Regions from separate parts of the Pontibacter sp. SGAir0037 genome, predicted to be linked through region 3. Evidence: riboswitches for the same ligand, from Rfam matches in the RefSeq annotation. Region 3 holds a riboswitch; each other region holds the start of a gene.
What was found. A riboswitch is a leader RNA that binds a small molecule or an ion and turns the genes downstream of it on or off. The one in region 3 is predicted to bind S-adenosylmethionine.
Positions count from the first base shown of each region.

Region 1: another riboswitch for S-adenosylmethionine. It lies ahead of metH (methionine synthase); the one in region 3 lies ahead of C1N53_RS02930 (O-acetylhomoserine aminocarboxypropyltransferase/cysteine synthase family protein).
Region 2: another riboswitch for S-adenosylmethionine. It lies ahead of C1N53_RS12690 (nitrite reductase); the one in region 3 lies ahead of C1N53_RS02930 (O-acetylhomoserine aminocarboxypropyltransferase/cysteine synthase family protein).
Region 4: another riboswitch for S-adenosylmethionine. It lies ahead of C1N53_RS12670 (phosphoadenylyl-sulfate reductase); the one in region 3 lies ahead of C1N53_RS02930 (O-acetylhomoserine aminocarboxypropyltransferase/cysteine synthase family protein).

Region 1 is NZ_CP028092.1:3,856,654-3,858,856, reverse strand. Features, by position in the region: gene metH (methionine synthase) at 1-1,266, opposite strand, end outside; SAM riboswitch class I at 1,341-1,448, opposite strand; gene rpmA (50S ribosomal protein L27) at 1,670-1,939, opposite strand; gene rplU (50S ribosomal protein L21) at 2,007-2,203, opposite strand, start outside.
Region 2 is NZ_CP028092.1:3,114,374-3,116,576, forward strand. Features, by position in the region: gene C1N53_RS12690 (nitrite reductase) at 1-1,481, opposite strand, end outside; SAM riboswitch class I at 1,909-2,015, opposite strand.
Region 3 is NZ_CP028092.1:726,724-728,926, forward strand. Features, by position in the region: gene C1N53_RS02925 (hypothetical protein) at 1-325, shown strand, start outside; SAM riboswitch class I at 570-679, shown strand; gene C1N53_RS02930 (O-acetylhomoserine aminocarboxypropyltransferase/cysteine synthase family protein) at 945-2,203, shown strand, end outside.
Region 4 is NZ_CP028092.1:3,108,990-3,111,192, reverse strand. Features, by position in the region: gene C1N53_RS12675 (OsmC family protein) at 1-246, opposite strand, end outside; gene C1N53_RS12670 (phosphoadenylyl-sulfate reductase) at 413-1,135, opposite strand; SAM riboswitch class I at 1,462-1,565, opposite strand; gene C1N53_RS12665 (hypothetical protein) at 1,729-2,203, opposite strand, start outside.

The DNA.
Region 1 (2,203 bases), 2.1 Mb from region 3:
ATCGGGTTCGGAAGCGATCAGGTTCAGGAAGTTGGTCATGGCCTGCTCTGAATCGAGCATCCCCTCATCCATGTTCACGTCGATAATCTGTGCACCTCCCTCTACCTGCTGCTGCGCTACCGACAGCGCCTCTTCGTACTTATCTTCTACTATAAGGCGGGCAAATTTGCGTGAACCAGTTACGTTGGTCCGCTCGCCCACATTAATGAACAACGTTTCCGGTGTAACAGTAAGTGGCTCTAAACCGCTGTAGCGTGGAAGAGGAGCTAAGTCTGTGGGTTTACGGGGCTTGTATTTTTTGGCCAGATCGGCAATTACCTTTACGTGCATAGGTGTTGTGCCGCAACAGCCACCCAATATGTTTACCAGCCCCTCCTTCAGGTATTCTTCTACGATCTCCCCCATTTGCTGGGCCGTTTCGTCGTACCCCCCGAAGGCATTCGGCAAACCGGCATTGGGATATGCACTAATGTACCTGTCAGAAATACGCGACAGTTCCTGAATGTGTGTTTTGAGCTGGCGGGCACCTAAGGCGCAGTTGAAACCAATGCTGATAATGGGCGCATGCGAAACAGAGTTCCAGAAAGCCTCTACCGTTTGCCCGGAGAGGGTGCGGCCACTGGCATCGGTAATGGTGCCGGAAATCATAATAGGCAGGTTTTTACCGCCATCGTCTACGAATTGCTGTATGGCATATAGCGCAGCTTTACAGTTTAAGGTGTCGAAAACTGTTTCTACCAGGAGCAGATCTGAGCCACCATCTACCAGGCCGCGCACCTGCTCGTAATACGCCTCTACCAGTTGGTCGAAGGTGATGGCACGGTATCCGGGATTGTTTACATCCGGTGAAAGAGAAGCTGTGCGGTTGGTTGGCCCAATGGCACCTGCCACAAAGCGTGGCTGCTTTGGCGTTCTGGCTGTAATCTGGTCTGCTGCCTCACGGGCTATTCGGGCCGATTCGTAGTTGAGCTCATATACAATGTGCTCCAGGTGGTAATCAGCCATCGCAATGGTGGTGCCGCTAAAGGTGTTGGTTTCTATAATGTCGGCACCAGCCTCCAGGTAATCTAAATGTATCTGTTTAATTACATCAGGGCGGGTGATCGATAACAAGTCATTGTTGCCTTTTAAGTCTCCCTGATGGTCTTTAAAGCGGTCGCCTCTGAAATCTTGCTCCTGCAGTTGATAGCGCTGAATCATGGTGCCCATGGCACCATCCAGCACAAGCACACGCTCTTTCAGCAGTTTATAAATAGGATGTGTCATGTTAGTGTCTTCTTCTCTTACGTCTTCGGCTTTCGCTTATCAAGAAGGACACCCAGGTGCAGAAGGGGATATCAATCTTATCTTCCCTGGATATGGTTACCAGGAGGGAGTTAGCACCAAGCTTTTATTCATGGTTGCTAAGACATCATCGGGCCCTGTCCCTCAGTCTTTCTTGATAAGAGATTGCAATTTAAGAAGATATAAGTAGTTTATGAAATTTTGTTATGTTTAATTATTATGCAGCCTGTTTATAAGCTGTAGGCGCGGGAGCCACCAGTTCGTTTGCATGCCCTGGCAGAGGTGTTTGCTGGGACAACAGCGGGTTAGCCGTCGGAAAAAGAAAAAGGGATGCAAGTGCATCCCTTTTTGATCTTACGCTGCCAGTGGCAGTTTATTTCTAATACTAAGCCTCAGCCTGTACTTTAGGAACTACAGAAACGAAAGAACGGTTCTTTTTTCCTTTTTTGAATTGTACAACACCGTCAGTTAAAGCGAACAGTGTATGGTCTTTGCCAATACCCACGTTCTGACCTGGGTGATGCGCAGTACCTCTTTGTCTTACAATGATGTTACCAGCGATGATATCCTGGCCACCATAAATCTTAACACCCAGTCGTTTAGAGTGCGACTCACGACCGTTGTTAGAACTACCAGCTCCTTTTTTGTGTGCCATTTTCTTACTATTTAATGCAGGCTGTTGCCAGACCTGAAAGTTTCAAACGATTAATTTCTTCTACTGCTTATCCAATGCTCTCGATCAGGATTTTTGTAAAATGCTGGCGGTGGCCATTCTTTTTACGGTATCCTTTTCTTCTCTTCTTTTTGAAAACAATTACTTTGTCACCTTTCACAGTGCTGGTCAGGATTTTACCTACCACCTTAACACCGCTCACGAAAGGAGCACCAACAGTAATAGTACCGTTGTCATCAGTAAGAA
Region 2 (2,203 bases), 2.4 Mb from region 3:
CTTCCCTCACCGTTGCCTACTGTGCCGCCACCTAACAACACCTGTAAAGCCGGTAACACATTCTGGCCGCTTTTTAAGGAGGAGCCATGGAAACCGATGTTAGCCAGCCCATGCTGACCGCAGGAGTTCATACAGCCACTGATCTTGATCTTGATATCTGTATTGAAGATCAGTTCAGGATATTCGGTATAAATAAGGTTTTCCAATACTTTGGCAAAGTTGGTACTGTTAGAGATACCTAAATTACAGGTATCGGTGCCAGGGCAGGTAGTAACATCTGCTACACTGTCGAACCCAAGCAAGGCCAGGCCTAAAGCATCCAGCTGAGAATAGAAATACGGCAGTGCCTCTTCCTTCACATACTTCAGCATCAGACCCTGGTTCTGCGTTACCCGTATTTCATCACCGGCAAAATCGTGCACCAGGGCAGCCAGCACTCTGGCAGTATCAGAACTTACATCACCGGTTGGCACTTTAATATAGATGCCAAAGTAATCCTGCTGCTTCTGGCGGAACACGTTTGTCTTTAACCAGGTCTGGTAATTCTCTGTGTTCTCAATTACAAAGTTAGGTATTTCTTTCGGAGCCGGCAGTGCAGGCGTAAAGTCTGCCGTTTTATCTACTTCAAACGCATGTACTTTCAGGGCTTTCTGCTCTTCTTTTATCAGGCGCACCACTTCCTCTAAGCCCAGCTTACTAAGCAGGTATTTAAACCGTGCCTTATTGCGGTTGTTTCGCTCGCCATAGCGGTCGAACACGCGCAGCACACTTTCGATGAGCGGAATTACCTGGTCTTCCGGCAGAAATTCATAGAGCGGCTGCGCCAGCATTGGCTGTGCTCCCAGCCCACCGCCTATCACAACTTTAAAGCCACGCACTGTCTGGCCGTCCACTTCCTGCAGCTTTGGAATAAAGCCCAGGTCGTGAATGTAGGTCATGGCTGTATCTTTTTCGCTGGAAGAGAAGGTCATTTTAAACTTCCGGCCCATCTCCTGGCATATAGGGTTGCGCAGGAAATACCGGAAAGCAGCATCGGCATAAGGCGATACATCAAATGGTTCGTTCGGATCGATACCTGCCTCCGGAGAAGCCGTTATATTACGCACGGTGTTTCCGCAAGCTTCCCGAATCGTGATGTCTTCCTTGTCCAGCCTAGCCCACAGTTCCGGTGTTCTATCGAGGCTTACATAGTGTATCTGTATATCCTGGCGTGTTGTCAGGTGCAGGTTTCCGGTTGAGTATTCGTCTGAAATACCAGCTATGTGCACCAGCTGTTTTGATGTTAATCTACCAAAGGGCAGTTTAATACGAATCATCTGCACACCTAACTGGCGCTGGCCGTAAATGCCACGGGCCAGGCGAAGACTTTTAAACTTGTCCTCCTGCATCTGGCCGGTCTGGTACAGCCTGATCTTTTTCTCCAGTTCGATGATATCCTTTTCGACTATCGGATTTTCTATTTCTGATCTAAAACTTTGCATTTCAGTTAATTAAAATCAATCTATTAAAAATGAAGCAGAACGATCACATCATTCCTTTCGCTTCAGTCGGTTCAATTCAGTATGCTTTAACTCTGTTTACGTCAGTTATATGTCAGCGACGTGCAGCAGAGGGTGAATTATGGTAATAAGGCTTTTTATTCTGATGTATGGCCCGGTACCAATAGGAATCAATATAAATAATCATCCGGCAAACAGGGCTATTAAAATTCTATAGAATTACTAGGAATTATTATTACTGAAAATACAACTAAAACACAAAGAAAGTTGTACCTGTGCAGCTGCTAGCAGTAACAACAACAGCAACAACTCATTTGCTGAACTCCGTAAAATGCAGGAATTATAAAAGGTTGGGAAGCCGGTTCCCTGAAATCAGAAGTGAAGCCTTTTGTCTTGTTCATGGTTTTTTAATTTATATTCCCCTGAAATTAAACTTGGGCAGGACTTGGCACCTTTCTTATCCGATGGTTGCCAGAGGGTCTCAGAGCCTGTTCTCTCGCCTCTTCTTTATAAATAACACGCCATTACACGACGGTATTCTGCTACAAAGATAGCAAACATTATTGATCTCCCAACCTATCGTTTAAAATTTAACAACAGACTTGGCTGATTAACATGATACTTGCAAAACCAGTTCTTATTTAAGTCAACTACTCCCCTCTCAATTCAACCTACGACTAAACAAGCATATTTAACGACTAACG
Region 3 (2,203 bases):
TACAGAATATGACTTCTGGAGCCCTTCTTATGCCATAGGCCTGGATAAAGAGAAGAAGCAACTGCTTTATACACACAAAAGCGAAAATCAGGATCAGGTAATATTCGTAGACCTAAGGGAGGTGAGGCAGTGCAGTGTAGAGAAAATCAGCCGGGATTCGGGCGATAGCAAAATTATTGAAAGCGTTAAACTGGTCTTTTCTCCTGTAAGCCCAAAGCAGCCGGATAAAGCCCTGCCGTTCTATAGCCTCGAAGAAAGTATGATCTTCGGTGAAGAGCTGAAACTGGCAGAGAAATGGAAAGCTGTTATCAGTTCTTTGCTATAGCATCAGCACGATTTCAGGAAGGCACAGGGTACTATATACCTTGTGCCTTTTTTGTTTGTAGGTAAAGCATGGGTAAGTGTTTTATATCCATAATCAAACTTTTACAAACACATATCCGTATGAAGCCATCGTACCCAATCGAGGTAAATACTGCCGTTTTTACAAAAAAGAGACAAGAAATTTGTTTTTGTAAAAAACAGCAACTAGTATTGTAGCATCAAGTCAATTATCCCTTACGGATGTTGATTTATACAGAAGAGTGGAGAGACAGGCTCTGTGAAACTCTAGCAACCTAACTACCGAGGTAAAGGTGCTAATTCCTGATTCCGGCAAAGTGCCGGATGAATATAAATTGATACTATTTTATGAAAAAGGGAATCAAGCAAACACACGTACATTTCGCATTATCTGTAACGACAAGGAATTTGTCGCAGCCTCTTTTTTACGCCTCAGACATGATGTCTATGCGCGGCAGCATCTTCTTTTCTACCTGCTGCTGTTGTTTATAACGATCTGACCGCTTCTTTTTTGAATTAGCCGGCAGTCAGGCCATACTAGCCTTACCTGCTTACGCATAAACTTATCTGAACAATTTTGTAAATCATTAAATAACAGCATCATGTCAAAAGAATTTCGTTTCGAAACATTACAGCTTCATGCTGGCCAGGAGGTAGACCCCACCACACAGTCACGTGCTGTGCCTATATACCAGACTACTTCCTATGTGTTTAAAAATGCAGAACACGGAGCCAATCTGTTTGCATTGAAGGAGTTTGGCAATATCTATACCCGCATAATGAACCCGACAACCGATGTGTTCGAAAAGCGCATTGCTGCTTTGGAGGGTGGGGCAGCCGCCGTTGCCGTAGCTTCGGGACAGGCCGCTCAGTTTCTGGCACTTCATAATATACTACAGGCTGGCGATAATTTTGTGTCGACCAGCTTTCTGTATGGCGGTACCTACAACCAGTTTAAAGTTTCTTTCAAGCGTTTGGGCATAGAGGCCCGTTTCGCTGCCAACGACGAGATCGAGAGCTACGAAAAGCTGATCGATGAAAACACCAAAGCCATTTATTTGGAAACGATTGGCAATCCGCGATTTAATATTCCGGATTTTGAAGCCGTAGCAGCACTGGCAAATAAATACGACCTGCCGCTGATTGTAGACAACACCTTCGGTGCCGGTGGTTACCTGTTCCGCCCCTTGGAGCATGGCGCTCATGTGGTGGTGGAATCTGCTACAAAGTGGATTGGCGGCCACGGTACCAGCATTGGCGGTGTCATTGTGGATGGAGGCAATTTTAACTGGGGCAACGGAAAGTTTCCGCAGTTTTCTGAACCGGCGGAAGGGTACCATGGGTTAAACTTTTGGGAAGTATTCGGAGCTGATGGGCCATTCGGAAACATCGCCTTTGCCATCAGGGCCAGGGTAGAAGGTTTACGCGATTTCGGACCTGCACTAAGTCCGTTTAACTCATTCCTGCTGCTGCAGGGTTTGGAAACGCTTTCGCTGCGGGTTGACAGAACCGTGCAGAATGCGCTGGAACTAGCTACCTGGCTGGAACAGCAGGAAGAGGTGGAAAGTGTGAATTATCCAGGCTTGCCCTCCAGTAAATACCATGCGCTGGCCCAGAAATACCTGAAGCGTGGTTTTGGCGGAGTGTTTTCGTTTAAGCTGAAAGGAGAGAAAGAACATGCCGAGAAATTTGTAAACAGCCTTGAACTGATCAGCCACCTGGCCAACGTAGGCGACGCAAAAACGCTGATCATTCATCCGGCCTCTACCACACACCAGCAGCTTTCGGCAGAAGAGCAGTTGGGGGCAGGAGTCGATCCAACCCTGCTGCGCGTTTCAGCAGGTATAGAACACATAGACGA
Region 4 (2,203 bases), 2.4 Mb from region 3:
TACTTTTTCGCGTTCTGCATTTACTTTAATATCGAAAGAGGTAATTTGCTGTCGCTGCTTTTTAAGGATCAGGATAATGTCGATAGCGCTGCATCCTCCCAAACCCATCAGTAATAATTCCATTGGCCTTGCACCTGCATTATGACCACCTATGTCCGGAGAACCATCAATATTAATTGCAACTCCCGATGCACCTGTTGCCTGGAAGTGGAAATCCTGGTCTACGCGTGTTAATTCTACTTGCATATAATAAATAAGTATATCTGTACCTGAAAACCTAAAGGTATAAAAGTAAAATCCCACTAACAACCTGTTTGGCTGTTAGTGGGATTTTACGCTTTATATAGTAAATAAACCTGTTTCCTGCCTTAATTTAAACCGAGCAAAGGGAAACATTCAAACAGCTTCTGAATTAATGGGTGTGGAGACCGCACTCTTTTTTAGAGTTGTCTTCCCACCACCAACGGCCTGCCCTGAAGTCTTCTCCAATGCGGATAGCACGTGTACAAGGAGCACAGCCAATGCTGATAAAGCCTTTATCATGCAAAGAGTTATAAGGAATTCTGTACTCTTTGATAGCCGCTCTGACTTCTTCAAATGTCCAGGCCAGCAGCGGGTTAAACTTAATCACTTTAAAGTTATCGTCCCACTCCAGTAACTGCAGCCCCTGGCGGGCGTCCGACTGATCGGCACGGATACCAGTAACCCAGATCTGAACTCCCTGCAGGGCTCGCTTAAGCGGCTCCACCTTGCGGTGGTAGCAGCATTCTTTGCGGTCTTCGACAGAGTTATAGAAGCTAAGCGGGCCTTTTTCGTTTACCAGGTTCTGAATTGCTTCATGCTTAGGGAAGTATACTTCCATTTTTCTGCCATAATGCTCGTTGGTGCGATTAAGCAGACTGTAAGTTTCGTTAAATAGCCTTCCGGTGTCCAGCGTAAAAACACGGATTGGCAGGTTGTTTTCGTAAATGAAGTGTGTGATTAACTGATCTTCTAAACCTAAGCTGGAGGAGAAAGCAATACTTCCTTCGAATTGAGTTGCCAGAAAACGTAATCCTTCTTCAGCTGTTTTACCTTCTAATAAAGATAATAAGGCTGGGATCTGAGCTTCTAACGATGATAATGACTGACTCATGTATAGCAATGTTTTTAAGTTCTTTTTTTGATGAAAGCCTTAAGATTAATCAGGGTTGTGCAGGCAGATAAGTGCTTCGCTTATAAATTGCACAGAAATGCCAGAAAAAATTAAAAGATTAATCAGGATGTATTGCCCGAAAAGGCTGGTTCAGGCACAAATCTACAAAGGAATCAGATTTGTTAGCTAACAGCAACAACAGCAACAGCAGACATGCGCTGTTTTAGTAGTAAGCGTTGGATAGGATGAAAATAATACAGCCTGGCACGACTCGGTGCTGCTAAGGGCTGAAGAAGAAATGTTGAATAAATTTTTCATGTTCTTAAAATTTATATGCTCCCGTTTAATCGGGATAGGAATTGGCACCTGCCATACAAGGTGGTTGCCAGAGGGTCATAGAGCCTATTCTCTTACCTCTTCTTTATAAATTCTAACAGGAGGTTTGTTTGTCCTGCTATGTTTGTATTACAAATATATGCCTTTTTTTGTTTCAAAAAACAGACCTGCCAGAAAAAAAATATATTATCTCTATAAGTAAGCTAGGGATTTACAATTGACAATGGCTCTAAATTGCTTTAAAGCCGTTTAGCAGATTATGAAGGCGACATTTTAGTTATGTACTTTACCAGCGAACGTTTTGCAATTGGAAGTAAAGAATGTTCGATAGGGCAGGGCATCTTGGCTATCACTACAAAAGTGGCAGGATTAGGAAATTGCTGGTGCTCTTTTACCAGCTGCCCTTTCAGGTTTTCGTGTGTTTGTGCTAAACCTCTCCGCACACTTTTTAAATACTGCGTGTTGATGCCACGGTACTTTTCATAAGTGTTCTGAAATACAGAAATCCGGTAGGCGTATACCTGTGTTTCTTTAGCCGGGAAAGTATCCAGAAAGAGGTAGCCTTCATCGTAATAGATAGGCGTAATACCTACAGGGCTGATCTCCAGGTGGCTTTCTATGAATTCGTACAGTTCTCTTCCTTCGCCTACTGCATGCGAGAAAAGAGGGGAAGCAAATTGTATAATTTCTTCAATCTGCTGCATAGTTTCATCATCTTCCACTATTTTTTCG